Accumulibacter sp.: one gene and its partner. The protein of the gene in region 1 binds, or shares a complex with, the protein of each later gene. Links are inferred from orthologs where the notes say so. Each region holds a gene or a part of one and is shown on either strand. Other genes may lie near its edges.

What was found.
Region 2: the proteins of tsaB (region 1) and tsaD are in contact, whole or in part, in a solved structure (PDB 4WQ4), measured with the Escherichia coli proteins. The link is inferred for Accumulibacter sp. from one-to-one orthologs.

Annotation. Positions count from the first base shown.
Region 1 is NZ_JAZKUG010000001.1:3,410,134-3,424,729, reverse strand. The notes cover bases 3,912-6,897. They hold tsaB (tRNA (adenosine(37)-N6)-threonylcarbamoyltransferase complex dimerization subunit type 1 TsaB), read right to left. Parts: upstream 5,751-6,897; coding sequence 5,073-5,750; downstream 3,912-5,072. Other genes in these bases: glgA (glycogen synthase), read left to right, coding at 5,965-6,897; rimI (ribosomal protein S18-alanine N-acetyltransferase), read right to left, coding at 4,600-5,067; V5B60_RS15095 (uracil-DNA glycosylase), read right to left, coding at 3,912-4,600. Outside these bases: alr (alanine racemase), read right to left, coding at 1-552; V5B60_RS15110 (LysR family transcriptional regulator), read right to left, coding at 552-1,454; lysophospholipid transporter LplT, read left to right, coding at 1,638-2,900; V5B60_RS15100 (Lrp/AsnC family transcriptional regulator), read left to right, coding at 3,178-3,699; more of V5B60_RS15095, read right to left, coding at 3,740-3,911; more of glgA, read left to right, coding at 6,898-7,173; V5B60_RS15075 (alpha-1,4-glucan--maltose-1-phosphate maltosyltransferase), read left to right, coding at 7,351-9,312; V5B60_RS15070 (glycogen/starch/alpha-glucan phosphorylase), read right to left, coding at 9,421-12,000; V5B60_RS15065 (hypothetical protein), read left to right, coding at 12,306-12,557; V5B60_RS15060 (benzoate/H(+) symporter BenE family transporter), read left to right, coding at 12,545-13,801; V5B60_RS15055 (ATP-binding cassette domain-containing protein), read right to left, coding at 13,867-14,596. UniProt on the Escherichia coli protein: Required for the formation of a threonylcarbamoyl group on adenosine at position 37 (t(6)A37) in tRNAs that read codons beginning with adenine.
Region 2 is NZ_JAZKUG010000001.1:1,891,402-1,905,823, reverse strand. Bases 11,529-14,340 are described here. They hold tsaD (tRNA (adenosine(37)-N6)-threonylcarbamoyltransferase complex transferase subunit TsaD), read right to left. Parts: upstream 13,542-14,340; coding sequence 12,516-13,541; downstream 11,529-12,515. Other genes in these bases: V5B60_RS08165 (DMT family transporter), read right to left, coding at 13,663-14,340; plsY (glycerol-3-phosphate 1-O-acyltransferase PlsY), read left to right, coding at 11,809-12,426; V5B60_RS08180 (dihydroneopterin aldolase), read right to left, coding at 11,529-11,671. Outside these bases: V5B60_RS08245 (hypothetical protein), read left to right, coding at 1-359; V5B60_RS08240 (hypothetical protein), read left to right, coding at 546-887; V5B60_RS08235 (hypothetical protein), read left to right, coding at 1,350-1,712; V5B60_RS08225 (molybdopterin-containing oxidoreductase family protein), read left to right, coding at 3,654-5,750; rsmI (16S rRNA (cytidine(1402)-2'-O)-methyltransferase), read right to left, coding at 5,699-6,562; V5B60_RS08215 (YraN family protein), read left to right, coding at 6,578-6,967; V5B60_RS08210 (HIRAN domain-containing protein), read left to right, coding at 6,948-7,337; V5B60_RS08205 (phosphoheptose isomerase), read left to right, coding at 7,378-7,971; V5B60_RS08200 (BON domain-containing protein), read left to right, coding at 7,968-8,621; glutathione transferase GstA, read left to right, coding at 8,819-11,068; more of V5B60_RS08180, read right to left, coding at 11,315-11,528; more of V5B60_RS08165, read right to left, coding at 14,341-14,422.

The DNA of each region.
Region 1 (14,596 bases):
GAGCTGCCAGCGGATGCACGCCTCCCCGCCGTCGGCGTCGGCCTCGGCGAAATGCGTCATCAGGGTCAGCTCACCGGCGCCGCCAGCGCACGCCAACGCGGCCAGGTGCTCCCGCGCCGCCGGCAGCTGGCGCGCCACCAGCCCGAGCCGGTTCATGCCGCTGTTCAGCTTGAGATGGATCGGCGGGCAGCGCGGCAATCGTGCCTGCCGCAGCATCTGCAACTGGTCGAGGCAGTGAATGACGACGCTCAACCCGTGCTCGCTGCAGACCGCCAGGTCGGCGGCAGTGAAGAAGCCTTCGAGCAGGAGGATCGGCTGGCGAATCCCCACCTGACGCAGGCGCACCGCCTCGTCGATGTCGAGCAGGGCAAAGCCGTCCGCAACATCGCCGAGCGCCGTCGCGGCACGCAGCAACCCATGGCCGTAGGCGTTCGCCTTGACCACCGCCCAGGCCCGCGCAGCGGTGCCACCCCGGGCAGCGCGGCGGCGGGCGAGCAGATAGTTGTGCCGCAGCGCCGCCAGATCGACGTCGGCCTGGATCGGGCGCGGCATCAGGCCGTCAGCTCGTGCAGCTTCGCCTTGGCAAAGTCGACGAAGGTCAGCACGACCCGGGAACGGAAGCGCTCTTTCGGGTAGACCAGCGACAGGGTCCGCCGTAACGGCGGCCGCAACGGTATGGCGACGAGACTGCCGAGTTGCCGTTCCTTTTCGAAGCTGGCGCGCGAGAGGATCGAGCAACCGAGGCCGGTGGCGACGACACCTTTGAGTGCTTCCGGGCTGGTCAGCTCCATCAGCGTCTTCAGCTTGCCGGGGTCGATGCCGCAGGCGCGCAGGTAGTCGTCGGTGACCTCGCGCGTTCCCGAACCCGGTTCGCGGGCGATGAAGTCATGCGCCAGCAGAGTGCGCGCATCGACCTCGGTTCGACTGGCCAGTGGGTGCGCCGGTGTGCAGACCACCTGCAGTTCATCGTCGCCACAGACCTCGCATTGCAGGGCGGGATGCGAGGTCTTCGACTCGATCAGCCCGATGTCGAGTGTATGCGCGGCCACCGCATTGTTGATCGCGTCCGAGTTGGCCACCGTCAGGCGCGCGCGGACCTGCGGATAGCGGACGTTGAACTCGCCGAGGATTGGCGGCAGCATGAACTCGGCGATCGTCGTGCTCGCACCGACCAACAGGCTGCCGCTCATCTGCCCGGTCATTTCGGCGATGCGGATGTCGAGCTCGTTCGACAGGCCGAGAATCCGTTCGGCGTAATCGAGGACGACCTCACCTGCCGCTGTCAGCGAGACGCGGGCTCCGCCCCGTTCGAAGAGGCGGGTATTGAAGCGTTCTTCCAGTTGCTTGATCTGGAAGGTGACGGCCGGCTGCGTCATGTGCAAGGCCTCGCCCGCCTTGGTAAAGGAAAGATGCTTCGCCACCGCGTGGAACACCTGCAATCGACGATCAGCCACCCTTATCCCCCTTTCTGCTGCAGCCCGAATTCAACCACAAAACCGCCCTGCCAGCCAGCGCGCAGGCCGTCCGTCCGGCAAGCGACGCCGCAAGTTGCAGCGTCGCCGCGCACAAAACGACAAAATGCCGCCGTTCGTGGTATAAGGCCCCCACACGCGGAACAGCTGCATTAATAATATCTGATGCCTCTCGGTTTTTACATCATCATGGCAGCGCAGTTCTTCTCGGCTCTCGCCGACAACGCGCTGCTGATCGTTGCCATTGCCGCGCTGCGCGAGATGCACGCGCCGGCTGCCTACGAACCCCTGCTGAAAACCTTCTTCACCGTTTCCTACGTCGCCCTGGCCGCGTTCGTCGGCGCATTTGCCGACTCGATGGCCAAATGGCGCGTGATGTTCATCAGCAACGGCATCAAGATCCTGGGCTGCGCGATGATGTACTGGGACGTGCATCCCCTCGTCGCCTACGCGGTCGTCGGCCTTGGCGCCGCCGCCTACTCGCCCGCCAAGTACGGTATCCTCACCGAGTACCTGCCGCACCGCCTGCTGGTGGTTGCCAACGGTTGGATCGAGGGGCTGACGGTCGGGGCGATCATTCTCGGTGTCGTCGTCGGCGGCATGCTGATCCAGCCCGACGTCGCGCACCGCTTGCTCGGCTGGGAACTGCCGTTGATCGATACCGGCGTCGATACCGTCAGCGAGATGGCGCTCTGCTTCGTCGCCGGCTTCTACCTGCTCGCCGCCCTGTTCAATCTGCGTGTCCCCGATACCGGTGTCGACCACCGGACACTGCACAAGAACCCATGGTACCTGCTGCGCGAGTTCAACCACTGCCTGATCCTTCTCTGGCGCGACCGCCTGGGACAGGTTTCACTGGCCGTGACGACCCTGTTCTGGGGTGCCGGCGCCACGCTCCAGTTCATCGTCATCAGCTGGGCCGAGACGGCGCTGCAACTCGACCTGTCGAAATCCAGCATGCTGCAGGGCGTCGTCGCCATCGGCGTGGCGCTCGGCGCAATCGGTGCGGCGCGGATGATCACGCTGCGCAAATCGGTGCGCGTCATCCCGCTCGGCATCGCCATGGGCGGCATCGTCCTGATCATGAACTTCGTCCAGCATACCTGGCTGGCCGTTCCCCTCCTGGTCCTGATCGGTGCGCTCTCCGGCTTTTTCGTCGTGCCGATGAATGCACTGCTGCAGCACCGCGGCCACATCCTGATGGGTGCGGGACACTCGATCGCCGTGCAGAATTTCAACGAAAACCTGTCGATCCTGGCAATGACCGGCCTCTACTTCCTGATGATCCGCGCGCAGTGGTCGATCTATCTCGTGATCACGCTTTTCGGCCTCTTCGTCAGCGCTGCGATGTGGCTCGTCAAGCGGCGGCATGAGGCGAACCAGCGCCTGCGCGACGACGTCATCCATCTCGACGACGGCAAGCACTGAGAGGTTGTGAAGAAATCGTCGCGAGCAGGCCGAGATGCCAGGCGCGAGCGAGCGAACGACGAGACATATCAGATGGATAGGCGAGGAGTGAGCGAGTGAGCAACGCCGCAGATCGGTCGCGCAGTAGATTTATTCACAACCTCTGAGCGGACGTTCCGCGAGGGACCGGCTGCCGCTGCGCAACGTTCGAGGAAGGCATCGGCAGGCGGACCCGGTGCTTGCAGTAAAGCATGTTTGCCCTATACTGCGCATGTTTCGTGCACACAAGGCCGATTTCATGTCAAAAATCACCATAGATCGTTACGACCTCGCACTGCTTGATGCATTGCAGCGAAAAGGGAACGCCACCAACGCGACCCTCGGCGAACAGATCAAGCTCTCGCCCTCGCAGATCAGCCGCCGCATCCAGCGCCTCGAGGAGGACGGGGTCATTGCCGGTTACGTCGCCCTCCTGGCCCCTGGCGCGCTCGGCCTGTCGATCACGGCCTTCGCGCAGGTGATGCTCGAGCCGACTGGCGAATCGGCCTGCGAAGCCTTTGAGGATGCGGTTGCAGCGATTCCCGAAGTGCTCGAATGCCATTCCGTCAGCGGTGACGCCGACTACATGCTGCGCATCGTCGTTCCCGATCTGGCCGCCTTCGCCGAACTGACGATGAAACGCCTGCTGGGCCTGCCGGGAGTCGGTCGCCTGCGGACGAGCATCGCGCTGCAGACCGTCAAGCAGACGCACGCCTTGCCGCTCGACCACCTGACGCACCCGAGCAAGCCGCGGCAGCGGGTGCGCTACGCCGAAGGCTAGCAGCCTGTTGGAAGCCGACTTGGTCGAGTCCGACAGGCCGCTAGGGCGTCGGCGCGGCATCCGGACCCGCTGCGCGATCGAGCCCGGCAGCCGTCCCCTTGGCGGCCCGCATCAGCGCGCGGGCGCGGCACAGATCCTCCCAGGCGCGCGCCTTGTCGTGCAGCGTTCGCAACAGATAGGCCGGATGATAGCTGACGACCACCGGAATGTTCTCACCGCCGGTCGGCGAACTGTAAGCGAATGATCGTCCGCGCATGTTGGCCAGCGAGCCAACCTCACCGAGCACGGCGTGCGCCGCCGCGCGGCCCAGCAGCACGATCAGGCGCGGCTGCAGGAGGACGATCTGTCGTCTCAGGTAGGGTGCGCAGGCGGCGATCTCCGAGGGCTCGGGCGTGCGGTTGCCGGGCGGTCGGCATTTGACCGCATTGGCGATGTACACGTCCCGGCCGCGCTGCAGGTCGATCGCTGCCAGCATCGCATCGAGCAGCTTGCCAGCCGGTCCGACGAAGGGCTCACCGCGCGCATCTTCCTCCGCCCCCGGGCCTTCGCCGATGAACAGCCAGTCGGCCTCGAGGTCACCGACACCCAGCACGGCCTGCCGGCGCCCCTGGCAGAGATTGCAGGCGCGACAGGCGGCAGCGCTCTGCCGCAACTCCTCCCACCCCATGCTGGCGATCTCCGCGCTCCGCTCGCCCGCTGCTGCCGGCACGGCCACTGGTGCCGCTGCCACAGCGGCCTCACCGGACGACCGGGGTTCCGCCTCCGACCCCGCCGCCGTACCGCCCACCCGCGGCTGCGCCACGTCCGCATTCGGCGATCGCAGTCGCCAGAGCGGCGACAGCCCCATCTCACGCAGCAGTTGCAGGCGCGTCAGGAATGGGCGGCGCGGATCGCCACCCATCACGCGCGAATCCGGTCCAGCCCGCACCGCAACACCAACGCATCCTCGCGTCCATCGGCCAGCGGGTAGTAGTCGCGTCGCAAGCCGATCTGCCGAAAGCCGAACTGCCGGTACAGCGCCAGCGCACTTTCATTCGACGGCCGCACCTCGAGCAGCAGGCCGCTCGCGCCGGCCTGCCGCGCGGCACTCATCGCGCACTGCAGCAGCCGCGTGCCAAAACCCATCCGCTGTCGCTTCGCGAGCACGCCGATGTTGAGCAGGTGCGCCTCGTCCACGGCGATCATCAACACGAAGTAGCCGACCAGCTCGCCAGCTACACGGCAGCCCCAGGCGCTGTAGCCACTGTCGATCGAATCGACGAAGTTGCCACGCGTCCAAGGATAGGGAAAGACGCCCTCCTCGATCGCGAGCATCTCGTCGACATCGTGATGACCGAGAGGGAACATCTCGACGCGCGGCACGAGCACGGCGCTCAAGCCCTGCCCCCGCTTGCCAGACGTTCAGCGACCGTCAGCGCGACCTTGTTGCGCACATAGCGAGGCGCGACCGCTGCCGCATCCACCCCCTCGCCCCGCGCCAGTCGCGGCGCCGCCAGGCGGGCGACCGCTCCGGCATCCGGAAGCAGTTCGGGCAACCAGTCGCACACGCGCGCCGACAGCCGCTGTCGCAACACCGGATGGGCGACGAGGCCGTTGCCGCAGGCGAGCCAGCCACCCGTATCGGGAAGCGGCAACTCGCCGGGGTGGCAGACAGCGGTCGTCAGGGTTTCGTCGCCGGCGACGAAACGGCCATGGTATACCTCGCCCATGCGCGCGTCGAGGAGAACGATCACGCGCTCGCCACCGCTCGCCAATGCCATCGCCTCGAGCGTTCCGACGGCAATCACCGGCAGGGCGTGCGCCACAGCCAGTCCCTGCGCGACACCACAGGCGACGCGCAGGCCAGTGAACGAACCCGGACCCGCGGCGAAGGCGATCCCGTGCAGGTCGCTGCAAGCGAGCCCGGCTTCCTGCAAGGCGCTGCCGAGCAATGGCAGCAGAGTCTGCGAATGCGCCGGACCAGCCGGGCAACTGCGTCGCAGCAGAGTGCCGTTGGACCAGAGGGCGACGGAGCCCGACTCGGTGGACGTCTCGATGGCCAGCAGATTCATCGCACGTATTCTACCCGTCCTCGCTGCCGACGTCGCCTGCGGCGGATGGATGTTCCATTCGCGCGGCCGATCCGGCGCGGCGACCGCTGTTGCGTCGCAACAGAAAGCGCGCCGATTCTGGCCGGCAGCGGGCTTTCCCGATACAATGTCAGGGCCTTCCAACGACGCGCCGGCGGCGCGCCAGACCCCCAAATCCATCATGGAAAGTACCGCGATGAAAGTACTGCTATTGACGCGAGAGTACCCTCCGTACGTTTACGGCGGAGCCGGTGTTCACGTCGAGTATCTGTCTGGCGAACTGGCCAGACTGATGCATGTCGAAGTCCGCTCCTTTGGCGACCAGGACACTGTGGTCGACGGCGTGCGCGTCAAGGGCTTTCCTTTCGGCAAGGGCAGCTTTGCCCACGTCGACAAGAAGCTCAGCGGTGCGCTCGACACTTTCGAGGCGAATCTCGAGACCCTCAGCGAGCAGGTCGATGCCGACATTGTGCACGTGCACACGTGGTACGCACACCTCGGCGGAATTCTCGCCAAGACCCTCTATGGCATCCCGCTGGTGCACACGGTGCATTCGCTTGAGCCGCTGCGGCCGTGGAAACGGGAACAGCTCGGCTGCGGTTACGACATGTCGTCATGGATCGAGAAGACCTCCCTCGAGATGGCGGACGCCGTGATCGCCGTCTCCGAGGGAACGAGGCAGGACATCCTCGAGCATTTCGACATCGATCCGGCAAAGATCTCGGTAATCTACAACGGCATCAACGTCGACCAGTACCACCCGACCGACGAGACGACGGCGCTCGAGAAGTATGGTGTCGACCCCGGCAAGCCGATCGTCCTCTTCGTCGGCCGCATCACCCGCCAGAAGGGGATCGTCCATCTGGTCAATGCGATCCACCACATCAACCGCGATGCGCAGATCGTCCTCTGTGCCGGTGCCGCCGACACCAAGGAGGTGCTGCACGAGATGGAGATGGCGATCAAGCGTGTTCGCCAGGAGGGTTTCACCAACGTCGTCTGGATTCAGGAAATGGTCAGCAAGGAAGAGGCGATCCAGCTTTACTCGCACGCCACCGTCTTCTGCTGCCCGTCGATCTACGAGCCGTTCGGGATCATCAACCTCGAGGCGATGGCCTGCCGCACGGCGGTTGTCGCAAGCGCCGTCGGCGGCATCAAGGAAGTCGTCATCGACGGGGTCACCGGTTTCCTCGTGCCACTCGAGCAGCTGCACGTGGCACCGTTCGAGCCGGTCAATCCGGACCTCTTTTCCCGCGACCTCGCGGCCGCGATCAACAAGGTCCTCGACGACCCGGAACTCGCCGAGTCGATGGCTGCGGCGGGCCAGAGGCGCGCGCGTGAGGTCTTCAGCTGGACGAGCATCGCGCAGCAGACGAAGCGGCTCTACGATTCGCTGCTGAAATGATTTTCGCTGCGGGCGGCCGCATCGCCGGGACGGACCGTGATCCGCTCGTCCGGTTGCGCCGCTCCGCATCCGGCGCCCGGTACGCCCGCGCGCCGGCATGGATGGACGAGCCTGCAGAGCCCGTCCTGTTTTGAGTCTTTTCCTGCCGGCAAGAACGGTACAGGATTCAGGAGCAGCATGATGGTTCCCGAGAACTACCCCCGCGTGATCATCGAGGCGGTCGAGCCGCAAGTCCAGGGCGGCCGCTTCCCCATCAAGCGCGTCATCGGCGAGAAGGTCGCCGTCAGCGCGGACATCTACAAGGAGGGCCACGACAAGCTGGCGGCGATGCTCAAGGTACGCCGGGTCGGTGAGAAGCGCTGGCATGAGAGCCCGATGGCCCAGGGCGACAACGACCGCTGGTATGGCGATTTCACCGTCGGCGCGATCGGCTGTTGGGAGTACACCATCGAGGCCTACGCCGAGCGCTACCTGTCCTGGGTCGACGAGATCGGCAAGAAGAACGTCCCTGGCGCCAACCTGAACAGCGAGCTCCTCGAAGGACTGCAGATCATCAGAACCTCAGCCACGCTTGCGCCGGCCGCCACACGGACCCGCATCAATGGCCTGCTGACGGCGATGGAGAGTGCGCTCGCCGTCGGCGAGCAGCAGGGCGCGATCGACCTCGGCATCGGTGCCGTCATGCGCAGCCTGATGGCGAGCTGCCCCGACCGCAGCGAGGGCTACGAGCTCGATCCGCCGCTGAAGATCATGGTCAATCGCCCGGTTACCCGCTTCGCCGCCTGGTACGAGTTCTTCCCCCGCTCGCAGGGCAGCATGCCCTACCGTCATGGCACGCTGCAGGACAGCATTCGTCGCCTGCGCGAGATCAAGGCGATGGGCTTCGATGTCGTCTATCTGCCACCGATCCACCCGATCGGACACAGCTTCCGCAAGGGCAAGAACAACAGCCTGGTCGCGGTTCCGGGAGACGTCGGCAGCCCGTGGGCGATCGGCAACGAAAACGGCGGCCACATGGCGCTCGAGCCGCAGCTCGGTACCTGGGCTGATTGGGACCAGTTCGTCGCCACCTGCCGCGAACTCGGAATCGAGATCGCCCTCGACTACGTCATGAACTGCTCACCCGACCATCCGTACGTCGCCGAGCACCCGGATTGGTTTTTCCATCGGCCCGACGGCTCGATCAAGTATGCCGAGAACCCGCCGAAGAAGTACCAGGACGTCTACCCGCTCAACTTCAGCACCACGGACCGTGCCGGACTGTGGCAGGAAATGCTGAAGATCTTCCTCTTCTGGGTCGACAAGGGCGTCACCACATTCCGCGTCGACAACCCGCACACCAAGCCCGTGCCGTTCTGGGAGTGGGTGATCGCCGAGGTGCACCGCAAACATCCGGAGGTCATCTTCCTCGCTGAAGCCTTCACCAAGCCGAAGATGATGCGCCTGCTGGCGAAAGTGGGTTTCGCCCAGTCCTACACCTACTTCACCTGGCGCAACCACAAGCATGACCTGACCGAGTACGTCAGCGAGCTGACCTGCGGTGAGATGAAGGAGTACTTCACCGGCAACTTCTTCGCCAACACGCCGGACATCCTGCCGCCGATCCTGCAATTCGGCGGTCGCCCGGCGTTCATCATGCGCGTCGTGCTGGCAGCAACGCTGTCGAGCGTCTATGGCATCTACAGCGGCTACGAGCTGTGCGAGAACGAAGCCATTCCGGGCAAGGAGGAGTACCTCGACTCGGAGAAATACGAGATCCGCGTGCGTGACTGGAAGGCGCCGGGCAACATCATCGACATCATCACGCGCCTCAACCGGATCCGCCGCGACTCACCGGCGCTGCAGAGCTACAACAACGTTCTCTTCCTGGGTGCCGACAACCCGCAGATCCTCGCTTACGCCAAGATGACCGACGATCGCTCGGACATCATCATCTGCGTCGTCAACCTCGACCCCTTCCACAAGCACGGCTCGGTGCTGCACATTCCGCTCGCCACATTCGGCATCGAGGCCGGCGAGCAGTACCAGGCGCATGACCTGCTGTCCGACGAGCGTTATCGGTGGAGCGGCCCGACCGCCTATGTCGAGCTGGCGCCGGATACCAAGATGGCGCACGTGATCAAGATCCGCCGCTGGTAGACCGGCCGCTGCCGGCAGCCATCCGGCTGCCGGCAGCCTGGTGCTGTCGTACGGTGGGCAGCAGGCGGTCGGTTGCCGCTCGCCGCGCCCGCTCGCACCGGATCGGCGTCAGTCGGCCTGTGCGATCGCGCGCCTGAACACGAGGTCCTCCCCGGTCAGATCGCGCAGTTCGATGCGTACCGGCTGCACCTTCCAGATCTGCTCGCAGTACTCCTGGATCGCGCGATCGGAGGAGAAGAAACCCGATCGGGCAACGTTGAGGATCGACATCCGCGTCCATCGCTCGGAGTCGAGGTAGCTCGCCGACACCCGCTCCTGACAGTCGATGTACGACTGGAAATCGGCCAGCAGCATGTACTCGTCGTGGTTCAGCAGGTTTTCGACCAGCGGCCTGAAGATGTCGCGGTCGCCACGCGTGAAGAAGCCTCCGGCAATCAGGTCGATCACTTCCCGCAGATGCGGATTCGCCTCATACCAAGCGCGCGGCCGATAGCCGGTCCGGCGCAGTTCCTTGACCTGGGGAACATCCATGCCGAAGAGGAAGAAGTTCTCCTCGCCGACCTGTTCCCGGATCTCGACGTTGGCTCCGTCGAGTGTGCCGATGGTCAGCGCGCCGTTCATCTGGAACTTCATGTTGCCGGTGCCGGAAGCCTCCTTGCCGGCGAGCGAGATCTGTTCCGACAGGTCGGTAGCGGGAAAGATCGCATGCGCGTTCTTGACGTTGTAGTTGGGGTAGAAGACGACCTGCAGCTTGCCGCGCATCGCCGGATCGCGCCCGATCAGATCGGCGACCGCGGTGATCAACCGGATCATCAGCTTGGCCATGGCATAACCAGGCGCCGCCTTGCCGCCGAAAATGACGGTTCGCGGCGCCACCGCGAGGTTCGGATCGTCCTTCAGCCGCTTGTACAGCGAGACGACGTGCAGCAGGTTGAGATGTTGCCGCTTGTACTCGTGGATTCGCTTCACCTGCACGTCGAACATCGTCTCGGGATCGATGTCGGCGACCGTGCTGCGCCCGATCTCGCGCATCAGACGCAGCTTGTTCGACGCCTTGATGCGCCGCCACTCGGCGCGGAACGCGGCGTCCCCGGCGTGCCGCTCCAGCTCGCGCAGGCGCGTCATGTCGGTCACCCAGCCCTTGCCGATCGCCTCGTCGATCAACCCGGACATCGCCGGATTGGCGAGCACGACAAAGCGGCGCGGTGTGACGCCGTTGGTCTTGTTGCTGAACTTCTCGGGCCACATCTCGTGGAAATCGCGCAGCACGTCGGACTTGAGCAACTCCGAATGCAGAGCGGCGACGCCATTCACGGCGAAGCTGCCGACCACCGCCAGGTGCGCCATGCGCACGTAGCGTGCACCGTCCTCGTCGATCAGCGACATCCGGCGCAGGCGGTCGTGGTCGAACGGGAAATGGATGCGCACCTCGTCGAGGAAACGCTCGTTGATCTCGCAGATGATCTCGTAGTGTCGCGGCAGAACGCGCCTGAAGAGATCGAGCCGCCACTTCTCGAGCGCCTCGGGCAACAGCGTGTGATTGGTGTAGGCAAAGGTCCGGCGGGTGATCGACCACGCCTGGTCCCACTCCATGCCGTACTCGTCCACCAGCAGCCGCATCAGTTCGGCAACGGCGATCGACGGGTGGGTATCGTTCAACTGGACGACGAACTTCTCGTCGAAGTGGTCGAGGTTCTGTTCCCGCTGCAGTTGCAGGCGGATCATGTCCTGCAGCGAACACGAGACGAAGAAGTATTGCTGCTCGAGGCGGAGTTGCTGACCGGCCTCGGTCTCGTCATTCGGATAGAGCACCTTGGTGATCGTCTCCGAGCAGATCTGTGCGTCGACCGCCTGAAAGTAGTTGCCGGCATTGAAGGCGGCGAAATCGAAGGATTCCGGCGCCTCGGCGCTCCACAGCCGGAGACGGTTGGGCGTATTCACCCCGTAGCCGAGAACCGGCATGTCCCAGGCCGTGCCGCGGACGAGCTTTCCGGGCACCCACTGCACCCGCAGGCGACGATTGCCGATCGCCTCGTACTGGTGCTCGGTGTGCCCACCGAGCTTGATCTCGAACGCGATGTTCGGGCGGTGGATCAGCCACGGGCTGCCCGCACGCAGCCACTTGTCGGTCAGCTCGACCTGCCAGCCATCGCGGATCGCCTGCGTGAAGATGCCGAACTCGTAACGGATGCCATAGCCGATTGCCGGGATCTCGAGCGTCGCCAGCGAATCGAGGTAGCACGCCGCCAGGCGTCCGAGGCCGCCATTGCCCAGACCTGGTTCCTGCTCCTGATCCAGGAGGAGTTCCAAGTCGAGCCCGAGTTCCTTCATCGCCTGCCGTGCGGTGTCGTAGATTCCCAGATTGATCAGGTTGTTGCCGAGTTGCGGGCCGATCAGGAACTCGGCGGACATGTAGCAGACGGTACGACTGCCACGATCGCGATAGGTACGCGCCGTCTGCACCCAGCGTTGCAGCAGGCGGTCGCGCACCGCCTGGGCCAGCGCGACGAAACAGTCGTGGCGCGTCGCGACCTGTGGAAAGCGCGCCTGTACGTACACCAGCTTGTCCAGCAGCGCGCGCTTCAGCGCGTCGACGCCGAGCCCGGTACGCCGGTCCTCGCGTCCTGTCAGAAACCCGGGATTCAGCTCGTCAGAACACCCGCCTCCGGCCTTGGTCTTGTCGTTCATGTGAAAACCCCCGCAACACTGTTCTTCAGCCATGTGAGAGAAATCGTGAAACACCCCTCAGGGCTTCACGCCAGGGGTGAGTCTATAGTATTGTTCGAGGCTGCGCACGTGCGCCCGTTTGTTGCGTCGCCCCGCCGGGAGCCAGAGGGTGCCCATCGGGGGATGGGTTTTCGCCAGCCAGGCTGGTAATGACCGGTTGGCCAGCAATGCGTCGGATGACCGACGGCGGGGTCCGGCCTTCGGGCCTCGCCCTTCGGCGCGATCGCGGCGCCGCTCCACCCAAGCAACTTCAGGACGAAGAGACCATGCCCCACCCGCTGCTGCTTGCCTGCTTCACTGCGCTGGCGCTGCTCGGCTGCGCCGGTACCGCATCGCCACCGGCAACGGCGCCAGCGGCAGCGACACCGACGCGACCGGCAAAGCTCGCCCTGGCCCTTGGCGGCGCAGCCCGCGGTCTCGCACATGTCGGCGTGATCAAGGTTCTCGACCCTCCGGCAGTGAGCCGCAGCGACTGCAGCACCTCCGGACAGCGGACGCCAGGCCCGTGCGCCTGCTGAAGGACTGTTCCCTGGCGGCCCTGACCGCCGGCTTCGTCGCGGTCCTGGTCGGCTTCACCAGTTCGGCGGTGATCGTCTTCCAGGCGGCACGGACGCTGCAGGCGAGCCCGGCGGAAATCGCCTCATGGATGCTGGCGCTGGGTCTGGGAATGGGGCTGACCAGCATCGGCCTCTCGCTGCGCTTCCGCGTGCCGGTGCTGACCGCCTGGTCCACTCCCGGTGCGGCGATGCTGATCACCGGCGCGGCCGGCGTTTCGCTGCCCGAGGCGACCGGCGCCTTTCTCGTCTCCGCGGCGCTGATCACCGCCTGCGGCTTCTCCGGCTGGTTCGAAAGAATGATCGCCCGCATGCCGCTCTCGATCGCTTCCGGCATGCTCGCCGGCGTCCTGCTGCGTTTCGGACTCGACGCCTTCGGCGCGATGGCGAACCAGTTCGCGCTGGTCTTCCCGATGTTCTGCACCTATCTCTTGGGCCGCCGCTTGCTGCCGCGCTACGCGATCGTCGTCACCCTGCTGCTCGGCATCGGCATTGCCGGCGTGCAGGACCAGTTGCGCCTCGACGGTCTGCAGCTCGAACTGGCGGCACCGGTGTTCATCGCGCCGCGCCTTTCGTGGACGGCACTGGTCGGCGTCGCCCTGCCGCTGTTCGTCGTCACCATGGCGTCGCAGAACGTTCCTGGCGTCGCGGTGATCCGCGCCTCGGGCTATCGCGTGCCGATCTCGCCGCTGATCGGCTGGACCGGCGCCGCCAACCTGCTGCTCGCCCCCTTCGGCGGCTTCGCGCTCAATCTCGCCGCGATCACGGCCGCCATCTGCATGGGCCGCGAGGCGCACGAGGATCCCGGGCGGCGCTACGTCGCCGCGATCGCCGCCGGCGCCTTCTACGTCCTCATCGGACTCTTCGGCGCCACCGTCGGTGCGCTCTTTCTCGCCTTGCCACGGGAACTCGTCCTCGCCATCGCCGGCTTCGCGCTGCTCGGCACGATCGGCAGCGGGCTGGCCAGCGCGCTCGTCCAGGAAAGCGAGCGCGAGCCGGCGCTGCTGACCTTTCTCGTCACCGCCTCCGGGGTCTCGCTGGCCAGCATCGGCTCCGCCTTCTGGGGACTCCTCGCCGGGCTGGCAGCGCTCTTCGTGCTGCGCGTCACGCCAGCACAACTGCGCCGCCTGCGCCCGTGGACGGGCAAGTCCACCGTCACTGGCGGCGCTGCGCGGCCGGCCGGCGCGCCGGGCAAGACGACCGACTGAGCCGCGTCCCGGCAGCGCCAAGCGAGCCGTCGCCAGCGGGACCAGAGCAGCAGCCGCTCGCGCCGTCAGCCCTCGAGAGTCTCCCAGCGCTCAAGCAGAGCCAGCAACTCCTCGTCGATCGCATGCAGCCGCGCCGCCAGGCTCTGCGCCTCCTGGGGCGGCGACTGGTACAGCGCGGGGTCGGCGAGACGCTCGCCGATCCGCTTCTGTTCCGCCTCGAGACCGGCGATGCGGTCGGGCAAGGCGGCGAGCTCCTGCGCCTCCTTCCAGGTCAGCCGGCCACTCGCCGCGCTCCTCGTCACCGCCTTCCTCGAGCCGTCGCCGGTGCGGCTCGCCGGCGCCAGGGTGTCGCGCGACCGCAGTCCGGCCGTCGCCGGTACATCATCGCGCTGCCGAGCCGCCTGATGATCGGCCCAATCCTGGTATCCGCCAGCGTACTCGCGCCAGATTCCGTCGCCTTCGGCGGCAATCGTCTGCGTCACGACATTGTCGAGGAACGCTCGATCGTGGCTGACGAGGAACAGCGTGCCGGGGTAATCCAGCAACAACTCCTCGAGCAGCTCGAGTGTCTCGATGTCGAGGTCGTTGGTCGGCTCGTCGAGGACGAGGACGTTCGCCGGTCGCGCGAAGAGGCGCGCCAACAGCAGGCGGTTGCGCTCGCCACCGGACAGCGAGCTGACCAGCGAACGCGCCCGCTGCGGCGCAAACAGAAAATCGCCGAGGTAGCTGATGACGTGCTTCTTCTGGTTGCCGATCTCGACGAAGTCCGACCCGGGCGAGATGATGTCGATCAAT
Region 2 (14,422 bases), 1.5 Mb from region 1 along the record:
CCAGCGGCCCCGGCGTCTGGCTGCGCATGGTGGCCGATGGCCAGGCGGGCGCGGTCGAGCCCGACAAAGCGGCGATTCTCTACCTGCCTGGCGTAGGCAACGGCCAGTTGCGCACCGATCTGCGCGGCCTCAAGGATGACCCGCAACTCGCACCGCTCGCCGAACTGCATTACCGGGGCCGTTTCTGGCGGCAGGAGAACGGCAAGGACTGGACGCTGCGCGCCTTTCTCGAATCCAGGCGCGGAGGCCTGGGGCTCAAGGTTTCGGCCAGCCAGGAAACCGGGCAGGCGCTCAAGGCGGCGATGGACAAGCTGTTGATGCAGCATCTGCCCGTCCTCGATGCCGTGATCATCGACTAGCGCCATCTCAACGACCTGATCAACCCGGCACCCGACGAGACCGTACTGCGCTGGCTGACCACGCCGGAAGCGATCCGGGCCGAACAAGGCACCTCGTGGGAGAGTTCCGTCGCCAACGCGAAAGGGCGTTTCGGCGTCAATCCGGCGAAGGGGCCGCTGGAGGTCGCGAAGCGCATTCTCGCCAGCATGCCCGGCGAGGCGGCGCACCGGCTGTGGGAGCAGTATGTCGCCCACTGGCACAGCTATCCCGATGCCTACGAAGTGTTCCGGGGCATCGCACCGCCCGACCTGTTGCAGGGGGCCGAACGCTACCCGCGTGAAAACGACGCCGATGAGAAGCGCCTGGCCGAGGAACTGCTGCAGGCCGCCAGCCTCGATCCACGAGCGGCAGTCAGCGCCGTGTTGGCGGCTGAGGACCGGCACGCTGACCGGAAGCAATGCGCAGGAAGCAGCGCGGCACTACGGCGATCTTGGCTGGGAAGTCGATGCCGCTGCCCGTTCGGCCATGGCGATCGCGCAGCCACATGAACTGGAAAGGCCGATCTACGCCGTGCTGCTCGCCCTCTATCGCCGCTGGCTGGAAAGGCAGGCCGCTGGCTTCCAGGCGCTGGTGAAGAGAGACGGTTATCCCGGCTGGAGCCTGCCGGAGGTGGCCGATGGCACGGTGCTGCTGTTCGTCGATGGCTTGCGCCTCGACCTGGCGCGCGAACTGGAAGCGGCGCTGGACAAGGGCAATGGCTTGACGGTGGTGCTGCAACCCGGGTTCACCAGCGTTCCCTCGGTGACCCGCAGCGGCAAGGTCTGGGTCTCTCCGGCCCGCAAGCTCGCCGATGGCGGCAATGGCGGCGACTTCGCACCCAGGCTGCCGAAGGGAGCCTACACGGCGGACAAACTGCGAGGCAATGGAGCGGGAGGGTGTCGCCGTCGTCGATACCGAGAACCGGAGCCTCGCCTATGGCAAGGGCTGGGCGGAGTTTCCCGGCGACATCGATGGCGACGGTCACGCCAAGGGCCGGAAGCTGGCGTGCCATTCCGGCCCACCTCGACGACCTGGCCAATGCCATCCGGCGCCTGCTCAATGCTGGCTGGAAGCAGGTCTGGGTGGTGACCGACCACGGCTGGTTGCTGCTGCCGGTCGGCCTGCCCAAGGCCGAGCTCCCCGCCAGGCTGACCGAGACCAAGTGGGGCCGCTGCGCGGTGCTCAAGGATGCGGTGGCCGACGCCGACTGGCTGGAAGTGGATGATTTGATCGGCGAGCAGATTGCCGTGGTACTGCGCCGCGACGGCCAGAAGGTAGCCAAGGAACGCATGAATCTTGGCGCAGCCTGGGAAGGGAACGCCAATGCAGCTTGACACCCTGGACCGCAAGGTCGCCGAAGCCTTCGCTGGTTACGTCGTCCGCAAGGACTTGCGTGCGCCAGTTTTCGCGCCAGTTTCCGTTGTCCACCTACGTGGTCGCGTTCATGCTCGGCCGCTACTGCGCCACCATCGACGAGAGCGAGATTCAGGAGGGGCTCGCGATCGTCCAGCGCCAGCTTTCCGAGCGCACGGTACGCGCCGGCAGCGAGGAGCTGATCAAGTCCGTCGCCCGTGAACAGGGGCAGGTGCGCATCATCGACATCATCACGGCACGGCTCGATGCCAGGACCGATTCGTATGTCGCCGAGTTGCCCTCGCTCAAGCTGCGCGACGTGCGCATCTCCGCGGAACTGGTCACCGAGCACCAGCGGATGCTGACCGGCGGCTTCCATGCCGAGGTCACGCTGGGCTACGACGCCACCATCGCCCAGGAGACGAGTGGTCGGCCTTTGGGTGTCGCCGGCCTGCGTGCGATCCAGCTTTCGCAGCGCGACGTACTCGACAAGACGTCGGCTGCGCGGGCCAGGCTGACGACCGCCAAGTGGAAGGACTTCCTGTTGCGCTCGATCGGCCTGGAACCGGCGCAACTGACCGAACGCCACAAGGATTCGATCCTGCTGCGCAGGATTCCGTTCGTCGAGCGCAATGACAACCCGGTCGAGATCGGCCCGCGCGGCACCGGCAAATCGCGTTTGTTGCAGCAGGCCTCGCCCTACGCCCACCTGGTCTCCGGCGGCAAGGCCACCGTGGCGCGCATGTTCGTCAATAACGCCAACGGCCAGCGTGGCCTGGTCTGCCAGTACGACGTCGTGTGCTTCGACGAGGTGTCCGGCATCTCCTTCGACCAGAAGGACGGAGTGAACATCATGAAGGGCTACATGGAGTCGGGCGAGTTTTCGCGCGGCAAGGAGAGCATCCGTGCCGACGGCTCGATCGCCATGCTCGGCAACTTCGATGTCGATGTCGAGCACCAGCAGCGCATCGGCCACCTGTTCCAGCGGCTGCCGCCCGAAATGCGCGACGACACGGCTTTCATGGACCGCATCCATTGCTACCTGCCGGGCTGGGACGTGCCCAGGCTCAAGCCGGACCTCTTTACCGACCACTTCGGCCTGGTCAGCGAGGAAAGCCTCGAATGGGCCGTGCGCTTGGCGCTGGAGGTTCGCCGTCGCGTCAAGGAACAACAGCAGCGCATCGGCGCCGCCGAGTTCCGCAATACGCATTTCAGCTACACCTTGGGTGCCGAAGGCGTCGAGAAATTCGTCTCCTCACCGGAATTGCAGAGCCAGGGGGGCATCGGCGACGAACCGCTCGAAGCCGGCCAGATCTGGGACGCTCTCGCCCGACGGTCAGGACGAACATCCCGGCCTGTTCCGCCTCGAAGTCACCGAAGGTCCGGGCGGCGGTGTGCGCGTGCTCAACAAGCCCGTGCCACAAGCCTTCCAGGAATCGATCCGATGCGCCGAGCAGAACCTGTACGCGCGGGCCAGGCAACTGGTTGGCGACCGCGATCCGCGCGCGCATGGGTTCTCTGCCCAGTTGCGCGGCTTCGATGCCGCGAAGAGCGGCGCCAAGACCGGCGTCGCGTCACTGATCGCGCTCTGCAGTGCCCTGCTGCGCAAGTCGGTTCGTGGCGGCTTGGTTGTCGTCGGCAAGCTCACCCTCGGCGGCACCATCGAGCCGATCCACAACGCCGTCAGCCTGGCCGAGATCGCCGTCGAGAAAGGTGCCCAATCCCTATTGCTGCCAGTCTCCTGCCGTCGCCAGTTGTTCGATCTGTCCGATGAGATGGCGACCCGGCTGGGCATCGAGTTCTACCAGGACGCGAAGGATGCGCTGATGAAGGCGCTGCTGGTTTGACGGGTGCCCAGGCAGCCGGCAACCTGCTATCGTGTCGCCGTCGCCCACCCATCCCTTGCCGGAGGACACCCGACCATGGCGCAAGCGCTTGCCGAAGACGGCGTCAGCCACACGATACGTGGCGCCTGCCCGCATGACTGCCCCGACACCTGCGCACTCGAGGTCACGGTCAGCCAGGGCCGCGTGCTGAAGGTCGCCGGTGCGGCCGATCACCCGCCGACCGCCGGCGTGCTGTGTACCAAGGTGGCACACTACCCCGAGCGCATCCATCACCCGCAACGCCTGCTGCACCCGCTGCGGCGCGTCGGCGCGAAGGGGCCGGGAGCGTGTTTCGAACGCATCAGCTGGGACGAGGCACTGGCCACCATCGCCGACCGTTTCCGCGGCATCATCGCCAGCCATGGCGCCGAGTCGATCGTCCCCTACAGCTATGCCGGCAACTCGGGTCTGCTCGGCTACGGTTCGCTGGACCGCCGTTTCTTCCACCGTCTCGGCGCCGCGCAGCTCGACCGGACGATCTGCGCCAGCGCCGGTGCCATGGGCTACCGTGCGACGGTCGGTGCGAGCATCGGCTTCGACCCCGAGAACGTCGTCGACGCGCGGCTGATCCTCATCTGGGGCAGCAACAGCGTCGTCTCCAACCTGCATTTCTGGCGCCTGGCGCAGGAAGCCCGGCGGCGCGGTGCGCGCCTGGTCGCCATCGACCCGTGCCGGACGATGACCGCCGACCGCTGCGACCAGCACATCGCCCTGCTGCCGGGAACCGACGGCGCGCTGGCGCTCGGCCTGATGTACGTGCTGATCCGCGACGACCTCCTCGACCAGGACTACATCGCCCGCCACACGCTGGGCTTCGCGGAACTCGCAGAGCGTGTGCAGGCCTTTCCGCCGGCACGCGTGGCGGCGATCTGCGGCATCGAGGCGAGCACCATCGAGCAACTGGCACACGCCTACGGCCGCACAAGACCAGCGGCGATCCGTACCAACTACGGCATCAACCGCACCGCCGGTGGCGGCATGGCGCTGCGCACGATCGCCTGCCTGCCGGCGCTCACCGGCGCCTGGCGCGACCCCGCAGGCGGTGTCCTGCTGTCCACCTCGGGCAACTATCCGGTCAATACGGCCGCGCTCGAACGGCCCGACCTGATGCCGCATCCGCCGCCACGCATCATCAACATGAGCACCATCGGCCACGACCTGCTGCACGCGCGGCCACCGATCCAGGCGATCTTCGTCTACAACAGCAACCCGCTGGCGGTTGCCCCACAGTCGCGCGAGGTGGTGCGCGGCTTCGCCCGCGACGACCTGTTCACCGTCGTACACGATCTCTTCCAGACCGACACCGCCGACTATGCCGACATCCTGCTGCCGGCGAGCAGCCACATGGAACAGCTGGACATCCACAAGTCCTACGGCCATCTGTACATCCAGCTCAACCAGCCAGCGATCGCGCCGCTCGGCGAGGCGCTGCCGAACACCGAGCTGTTTCGTCGCCTGGCATCGCGGATGGGTTTCAGCGAGCCGTGTTTCGCCGACAGCGACGAGGATCTGTGCCGCCAGGCTTTCGACTGGAGCGATCCGCGCCTTGCCGGCCTGTCGTGGGAGCAGCTCGTGCGCGACGGGCACGCCCGCCTGCGGCTGCCGCAGCCCTACGCGCCGTTCGCCGACGGCGGCTTTCCGACACCGTCGGGAAAGTGCGAGTTCTACAGCCAGATGCTCGCCGACCAGGGACTCGACCCGCTTCCCGACTTCATCGAACCGCGCGAATGGCGGTGCAGCCCGCTGGCGCAGGACTTCCCGCTGGCCCTGCTGACGCCACCGGCGCGCAACTTCCTGAACACCAGCTTCGCCAACTCGGCACGCTTCCTGGCGCAGGAAAAATCGCCGAGCATCCTGATCAACCCGGCCGACGCCGCCGCGCGGGCGATTGCCGACGGCAGCGAGCTGCGCGTCTTCAACCGGCGCGGTGAGTTCGCCGCCCGGGCGGTGGTCAGCGACCGGGCGCGGCCGGGCGTCGTCGTCGCGACCTCGATCTGGTGGCGCAAGCTATCCCCCGACGGGCGGAACTGCAACGAGGTGACCAGCCAAGCGCTGACCGACATGGGCGGCGGCGCGACCTTCTACGACTGCCTGGTGGAGGTGACACCTGCCTGCCAGGACAGCGCTTCCTGATACAGTGCCTTCCTGCTGGCGCCGGTGATCGCGTGCGCCAGCCGCGTCGCCTGGCTGGGCGGCAGCCCGTCGTCGAGCAGCAGTCGCAGCACCCGCCCGCCCTCACCGCTGGCCGCGACCGCCGGCGCGCCCGAAACGACCAGCACGAACTCGCCGCGCTGGCGGTTGGCGTCGGCCAGCAGCCACGCCGCTGCCTCACCCAGGGGACAGGAATGGATGCTCTCGAACAGCTTGGTCAGTTCGCGCGCCAGCACGAGCGTACGCTGCGCGCCGAAGGCCGCGAGCAACGCAGCGACCGTTTCGATGATGCGATGCGGCGCCTCGTAGAAGACCAGTGCGTACGGCAGCTCGGCGAGTTCGCGCAGCGCCTGCGCGCGTTGCCCGGACTTGGCCGGGAGAAAGCCGTAGAAGAGAAACTGCGTCTCGCTCAACCCGGCCGCCGACAGCGCGACGACCGCGGCACAGGGGCCGGGCAGAGGGATGATGCGATGACCGGCGGCGCGCACGCGCGCCACCAGCCTCGCGCCCGGGTCGGAGATGCCCGGCGTGCCGGCATCGACGACCACCGCCACCGACTCGCCGGCGGCGAGCAGCGCGACGACGCGCTGCGCCGCCGCCTCCTCGTTGTGCCGATGCGCCGCCAGCAGGCGGGCGTTGCAGCCATGGTGACGCAGCAGCGGCGCCGTGTGCCGCGTGTCCTCGGCGGCCACCCAGGGCACCTGGCGCAGGACCTCGATCGCGCGCTGCGTCATGTCACCGAGATGGCCCAGTGGCGTCGGCACCAAATATAATGCAGCGGATTCGTTCGTCATCGGAGTCGGCAGGCAGTGAGCGGCAAAGATAACACGCCCGGACCCGGCAGGAACGCCGCCAAGGACGGCGAGGCCGCCGAGGAACTGGCGGCGCGCTTCCTCGCAGCGCGCGGACTGAGCATCCTGCAGCGCAACTTCCGTTGCCGCGGCGGCGAGGTCGACCTGATCTGCCGCGATGGCCGGGCGCTCGTGTTCGTCGAGGTGCGGCTGCGCCGCAACGCCGGCTACGGCGGCGCCGGCGCCAGCATCACCAGCGCCAAGCAGCGGCGAATCGTCCTCGCCGCCGAGCATTACCTGGCGCTGCGCGGTGGCAGCGACTGCGACTGCCGCTTCGACTGCATCCTGCTCGACGGACTGTCCACGGCCGCCATCGAGTGGATCCCGGATGCCTTTGCGGCGCCTTGAGCGGGCCCTCGCGCTCGCCATCGCCCTCGCCCTGCCCGCCACGCCGCTGCCGGGCGGCGAAGCGATCCGCGTCCTGGTGCAGAGTTCACCGCTGGCCGGCAGCCAGTACTATGCCGCCAGCGCGCTCTGGTCGCAGATCAGGACCGGTGACCGGCTGACGCTGGTGCGCGAAGCCGACAACCGGCACGACCGCAATGCGGTGCGCGTCGACTGGAACGGTCAGCAGCTCGGCTATGTTCCGCGCGCCGAGAACCGCGCCGTCGCGCGCGCCCTCGACGCCGGCGAACGACTCGAGGCACGGGTGTCGAGAATGCGGCAGGACCCCGATCCCTGGCGCCGGCTCGAGTTCGAGGTCTTCCTGCTGCTCTGATGTTAGAATCGGCCTCTTTACGCGCTGCGAAACACCGCCGATGGACCTGACCGACCGTATTCGCCAGCAGTTCAGCGACAGCGTCCAGATCAAGCTCGACGCCCGCGAATCACTCGCGGCACCGGTCGGCCGGGCGATCGAGACGATGGTCGACTGCCTGCTGAACAACGGCAAGATCCTTGCCTGTGGCAACGGTGGCTCGGCTGCCGACGCGCAGCACCTGGCAGCCGAACTGGTCGGGCGCTTCGAGGTCGAGCGCCATGAACTGGCGGCGATCGCCCTGACGACCGATACCTCGATCCTCTCGGCGATCGCCAACGACTACGGCTTCCAGGCCATCTTCGCCAAGCAGGTGCGCGCGCTCGGACAACCCGGTGACGTCCTCGTCGCCATCTCGACCTCGGGCAACTCGGCCAACGTCATCGCGGCGATCGACGTCGCGCACGAGCACGAGTTGCGCGTCATCGCGCTGACCGGCAAGGGCGGTGGCGTGATCGGCGAGATGCTGCACGAGGACGACGTACACATCTGCGTTCCGGCCGAGCGCACGGCACGCATCCAGGAAACGCACCTGCTGGTCATCCACTGTCTCTGCGACGGCATCGATTGCCTGCTGATGGGAGTTGACGAATGAAACGACTGCTCGCCATGGGCGCGCTGCTTGCCGCTGCGCTGCTGCCCCTCTTGCTGCAGGGCTGTCTGCCGGTGGTCGCCGCCGGCGCCAGCGGAGGCGCTCTGGCGGCCTTCGATCGCCGCTCGCTCGGCACGCAGACCGACGACGAATCGATCGAATGGAAGGCGACTGCACGCATCGGCGAAAAGCCCTGGGAAAACGCCCACATCAACGTCACCAGCTTCAACCGCAGGGCTCTTATCAGCGGCGAAGTGCCTTCCGAACAGGTGCGCATCGAAGTCGAGAACATCGTCAATGCCGTGCCACAGGTCCAGGGGCTGTACAACGAGCTGACCGTCGGCCCCGTCACGTCCTTCTCGGCACGCAGCAACGACTCCTACATCACCACCCGCGTGAAGAGCCGTTTCGTCGATGCCGGCAAGTTCAACGCGATCCATGTCAAGGTCGTCACCGAGGCGCGTGTGGTCTACCTGATGGGCCTGGTCACGCAGCGTGAAGCCGACGCCGCCGTCCAGGTGGCGCGTACGACGAGCGACGTGAAGAAGGTGGTGACGCTGTTCGAGATCATCTCCGACAGCAAGGCGAAGGAGCTCGATGTCTCACTGCCGAAATCGAACCCGCCGGCAGCCCCAGCGAGCGGCGGCGGCTGAGATCTCGAGTGGCAGTCGTCGCCGGCAGGCGGCGTTGAAGCGCAGAGCGAGAGCTGGCGCTTGCCGGCACGCGGGCAGCACCGCTGCAGCAGGCGAGGCGGCGGCCTGGCGATGCGGCGGGTGCCTGCGCCAGGCTCGCGTCGATCGACGAGCCGGTGCCGGCAGCGGGCAACGAGAGGAGCAGTGGAGGAAGCGCGATGAGCAAGGAAATCGTCGTTTGCCTGGACGGAAGCTGGAACGATCCGGTCGGGCGAACCAACGCCTACCGGCTGTTCCAGATGCTACCGGGAACCGAGCGACAGGTCGACGAGAGCGGACCCATCCGCTCGCATCTCGTCAGGACCGGCGAACAGCTCGCTGCCTTCCATCTCGCCAGCGTCGGCAGCGGCGGCCGCGCGCAGGGCCTGCTGCTCGGGACGCAGGGAATCGGCCTGCACGACAGCATGATCGACGCCTACCTGCTGATCTCGCAGGTCTATGAGCGGGGCGACAAGATCTGGCTCTTCGGCGCCTCACGCGGCGCTTGGGCGGCCCGCAGCCTCGGCGAGTTCATCGCCTACACCGGTCTGCTCGCTGCCGGCGAGGCCGACGACGACGATGCCGCCGATGAAGCCGAACGGGTCTGGCTGATCTACAGGGACGATCGTGGCAAGAAGCGCGGCGCGCGCTTCTGGAAGCACCACGACGAAACGCCGATCCGCATGATCGGCGTCTGGGACACCGTCGGGGAACTCGGCGTGCCGCTGTTCAACGGCCTGCGCCTGATCGACCGCGACGAACTCCGCTTCCTCAAGTTCCGCAACCGTGAGCTGAGTCCACGCGTCGAATACGGTCGCCAGGCGCTGGCCATCGACGAGCAGCGGGCGGACTTCGTCCCGACCGTCTGGGCCGAACGCGAGGGGATCAGGCAGCTCTGGTTTGCCGGCGCGCATGCCGATGTCGGCGGTGGCTACGACAGCCACGGCCTCGCCGACATCGCGCTCGAATGGATGGTGCAGGAGGTCAACGAACTCGCTGCCGGCCTGCGACTCGTGCCCGGGCAACTGCTGCCGGCACTGGCGCCCGACTGCCTGGAGGACCGGCACGACGAGACCCGCAGCCCGGTCTGGCGCACGCGCCCGACCAGGGAGCGCAAGATTCCGGACGACGCCGAAATCCATCCCAGCGTGCTGCAGCGCCTGCAGGGGCGCGCGGACTATCGACCGCAGGCCCTCGAGGACATCCCGGCCTGCGCCTCTTTCTACCGTGGCGAAGAACCGCCGCCGGAAGAGCAACTGCAGACCGAGCGTGAGGCGTTGCCGTTCCGCAAGCTGCCGATCGATGGCTCGGCACGCTTCCCAGTCTATGCGCACAAGTGGTGGAACGCTTCCGGCGTCGAGGTGGCTGTCGGCGAGCGCTACCGCGTCGAGGCCAGCGGCTCGTGGCTGGACAAGGACGTCTCGGCCGACGCCGACGGCTATGAGTCGAAAGCGTGGTTCCTGCAGCTCGCCGAGGGCAGCCGCCGCATGGAGAGGCGCCCCTGGTTCTCGCTGGTTGCCGCGATCCATCCGCGGCCCGACCTCGAGGCGAGCAATGCCGACACCGAGAACATGCTGACCGGGCTGATCGAGAGTGCCGTCGGTGGCGTCGCCCGCGTCGACGACGAAAGCAGCCTGGTCGCCACGCCGAACGGCTGCGAGATCGAGATCAGCGAGCCCGGCTTCCTCTACTTCTTCGCCAACGACTCGGCCTTTGCCTATGGCAACAACAGCGGCTTCCTCAGCGTCGAGCTCAGCCGGCTTCCCGGTGTCGACGAGGACGATGAGAGAGCGCCGGCAGCGCCTCCGCACCTGCCCGGCAGCCTCGACATCAAGCTCTACTTCGCTCCCGGTACCTCGTCGCTCGCACCGCACATCGCGCTGCGCGAGGCGGGACTCGATTTCGATCTCGTGCGCGTCGATCTCCGCCGGCACCAACTGGCCGATGGCAGCGATTTCATGGCGATCAACGCCAAGGGCTACGTGCCGGTGCTCGAACTCGACGATGGCGAGCGTCTGACGGAGACCGCCGCGATCCTGCAATACATCGCCGACCGCGTTCCCGAGTCCGGCCTCGCGCCGCGCGCACACACGCTCGCGCGCTACCGACTGCAGGAATGGCTGGCGTTCATCGGTTGCGAACTGCACCGCAGTTTCGTGCCGCTGTTCCGGCCGGATACCCCCGAGGACTACCGGCGCAGCCTGCGGGAGGCTATCGCCACCCGGCTGGGCTACGTCGCCGCCCGCCTCGAGGACAGGAACCACCTGCTGGGCGACCACTTCACGGTCGCCGACGCCTACCTGTATGCCGTCCTCACTTGGGGCAGCGCAGCAACCATCGACATCGGCCGCTGGCCGGCACTGGCGGCCTTCCAGGAACGCGTCGGCCGCCGGCCGGGCGTCCTCGCGGCGCTGGCGGCGGAAACCTGAGCAGCGGCGAGCGACCGGCGGAAAGACGCGCGGCGTGGACCTTCGGTGCCGCAAGGAAGCGCATGATCACGGGCGGCAGGCCGGCGGTACCGATCATCAGCGGCACGCTATGCACGAACAGGTTCAGCGTGCTGCCGGCGGTAGTCGTCGTGTACTGGCCGAAACCGAGCTCGGTGACCCCCTGGTCGAGCGCATCATTCAAGGAAGGCATGAGCCCGCTGCGGCGGGCAGGAGAAACGCGCCAGGTCAGGCGGCGGCACCGCGCTCGATGACCACGCCAACCCGCGCAACGCCGCGCATCATGCCGAGCTTGGCAATCGAGACGCGCACCCAGGTGGCGCCGAAGTCCTCGAGCAGCAACGTCGCGACGTACTCGGCAAGCCGCTCGAGCAGGTTGAAATGGCGGGCGGCAAGCTCGTTGCGCAGGCGTTCGACGACCTCAGCATAGTCGATGGTGTCGCCGATATCGTCGCTGGCACCGGCACTGGCCGTCGAGGTGCCGATCTGCAGCGAGATCTCGACCGTCTGTGGCATGGCTTGCTCGCGCGGGTAGATGCCGATCAGCGTCGTCGCGCGCAGTTCGTTGATGAAGATGATGTCCATGCGGCCCAGGCTCGGGTGGGTGCGCCGGTGGCGTGGTGTATGATGGCACCGCGCTGCCGGAAAGGTGGCGACAGAGCGCGCATTCTATCGCCTTCCGGCCACTGGCCATAAGGCGGCAACCCCGGACCACCCAGCCGATGCCTTCGACACTGCTCACCCTGCTCGCCGTCCTCGCCGCCTATCTGCTCGGGTCGGTTCCTTTCGCGCTCGTCGCCAGCCGCGTCTTCGGCCTCGCCGACCCGCGCAGCTACGGCTCGAAGAACCCCGGCGCGACGAATGTCCTGCGCAGCGGGCACAAGGGTGCGGCGCTGTTCACCCTCGTCGGCGACGCGACGAAGGGCTGGCTGGCGGTCTTTCTCGCCACCCACTACGCACCGCTGTACGGTCTGCCACCGCTGACGGTCGGCCTCGTGGCGCTGGCCGTCTTCTTCGGCCACCTCTACCCGGTCTTCCTCGGCTTCAAGGGCGGCAAGGGTGTCGCCACCGCCGCCGGCGTCCTGCTGGCGATCGATCCCTGGCTCGGGCTGGCCACACTCGCCACCTGGCTGCTGGTCGCCTTCACCCTGCGCTATTCATCACTCGCGGCACTCGTCGCAGCGGCCGCAGCGCCACTCTACGCCATCGTGTCATGGGGCAACGACGGCAGGGTGCTGGTGATCGGCATCATCGCCATGGCATTGATCGGCAAGCACTGGCAGAACCTGCAGCGACTGCTCGCCGGCAGCGAGCCGCGCATCGGCGGCAAACGCCAGTAGTTCTTGCGCTACCGGCCACGACCGGCAACCGTACCTGGCCCGGCGCGCGAACGCCGCCGGTCCGTGCGCAACGCTCTTGCCGCGACGGGCTAGCCGGCGCTGGTCAGCGGCCAGCGCGGCCGCACCGAGAAAGCACCGGCGGCCTTGCCGGCAAGCCCCGCCTGCAGGCGCAACGCGCCGGCCAGTGCGATCATTGCGCCGTTGTCGGTACAGAATTCGAGTTCCGGGTAGAAGACGTCGATGCGCGACCTCAGCGCGCGCGCATCGAGCTGGCGGCGCAGTTCGCGATTGGCCCCGACGCCGCCGGCAACGACCAGTTGCCGCAGGCCGCTGGTCCGTACGGCGCGCAGCGCCTTGCTCACCAGCACCTCGACGATCGCTTCCTGAAAACCGCAGGCGATGTCCGCCCGCTGCTCGTCGTCGAGCATCCCCAACTCGCGCACGCGGGTCAAGACGGCCGTCTTCAGGCCACTGAAGCTGAAATCGAGGTCAGCAGAGCGCAGCATCGGCCGCGGCAGCTTCACCCGCCCCGGTCGGCCCCTTTCGGCGAGCGCAGCGAGCGCCGGGCCGCCAGGATAACCGAGTCCGAGCAGCTTGGCGGTCTTGTCGAAGGCCTCACCGGCCGCGTCATCGAGCGTCTCGCCCAGCAACGCGTACTCGCCGACGCCGGTGACGCGCATCAGCTGGCTGTGCCCGCCGGAAACGAGCAGCGCGACGAAGGGAAAGCGCGGTGGACGCGCCGACAGCAGCGGCGACAGCAAGTGACCCTCGAGGTGGTGCACCGGCACGGTCGGCAGCCCCAGAGCCATCGCCAACGCCTCGGCGAAAGCGGCGCCGACGAGCAGGGCGCCGGCGAGACCCGGCCCCTGCGTATAGGCGATGGCATCGATCTGCGCCAACGAGCGGCCACTGGCGGCAAGAACCTGTCGCAGCAGCGGCACGAGACGGCCGATGTGATCGCGTGACGCGAGTTCCGGCACCACGCCACCGTACTCGGCGTGCATGTCGACCTGCGAGTGAAGCGCGTGCGCCAGCAAGCTGCCGTCGCCGCCGTCGCCATCGTACAGCGCGACGCCCGTTTCGTCGCAGGAGGATTCGATTCCGAGAACCAGCATCGGCGGCATTCTAACACCCTGCCACCATCGTTTCCCCGCTGCCGACGGCAGGGCCTGGTGGGAAAAGCACTGGCGGCATGACGACTGGTCCGCCTCCCCGCCCGTGAGCCAGAACGGCCGTTCAGCCGCCGCGGAAAGCGCGCACGCCGAGAACGACGCCGGCAAGCAGCAGCCCGATCCCCGCCAGCGCCGAGCTACCGGGCAGCGAGCCGCGCCAGATGAAGGCGTAGGCGAAGGCGGCGAGCGTCTCGAAGACGATCAACTGGCCGCTGAGCGCGGTCGGCAGCAGCTGGCTGGCGCGATTCCAGAGCACGGTGCCGAGCCAGGAGGCACAGAAGCCGAGCATCAGCATCAGTCCCACATAGCGCATCGGCTGCGGGCCCAGCGGATAGTCGAAGCTGCGGTCCGACCAGACGCCGGCAGCAGCCATGCCGATCGCTGCCAGTGGCAACGTCGCCAGCCCCTGCGCCAGTGCCCAGGTTCCGGAAGCGATCTGCGGTCGCTGGCGCAGCCAGCGGGAGTTGCGCACCGGGTACCAGGTCCAGGCGGCAACCGCCGCCAAGGCCAGCAGGGCGCCACCCACGTAGTCGTCGATACTGCGCTGCGCGCCGAGCAGCGCCATCTCGTGGCGGTTCACCAGGCCGATGCCGATCGCGATCACCGTCAGCGACGGCAGCAGGCGGCGCCACGGCAAGGCCTCGCTGCCGAAGTTGGCGACGATCGCGATGACGATGGGCAGGGTGCCGATGAGCATCGTCGGCATTGGCGCATCGGCGAGCTGGATCGCCGCCGCCAGGAAGAGGTAGTAGAGGATGTTGCCGACCAGAGCCAGCTCGAAAGCCATCCGCCAGTCCTCGCTCTGCAGCCGCGACAGACGCGCG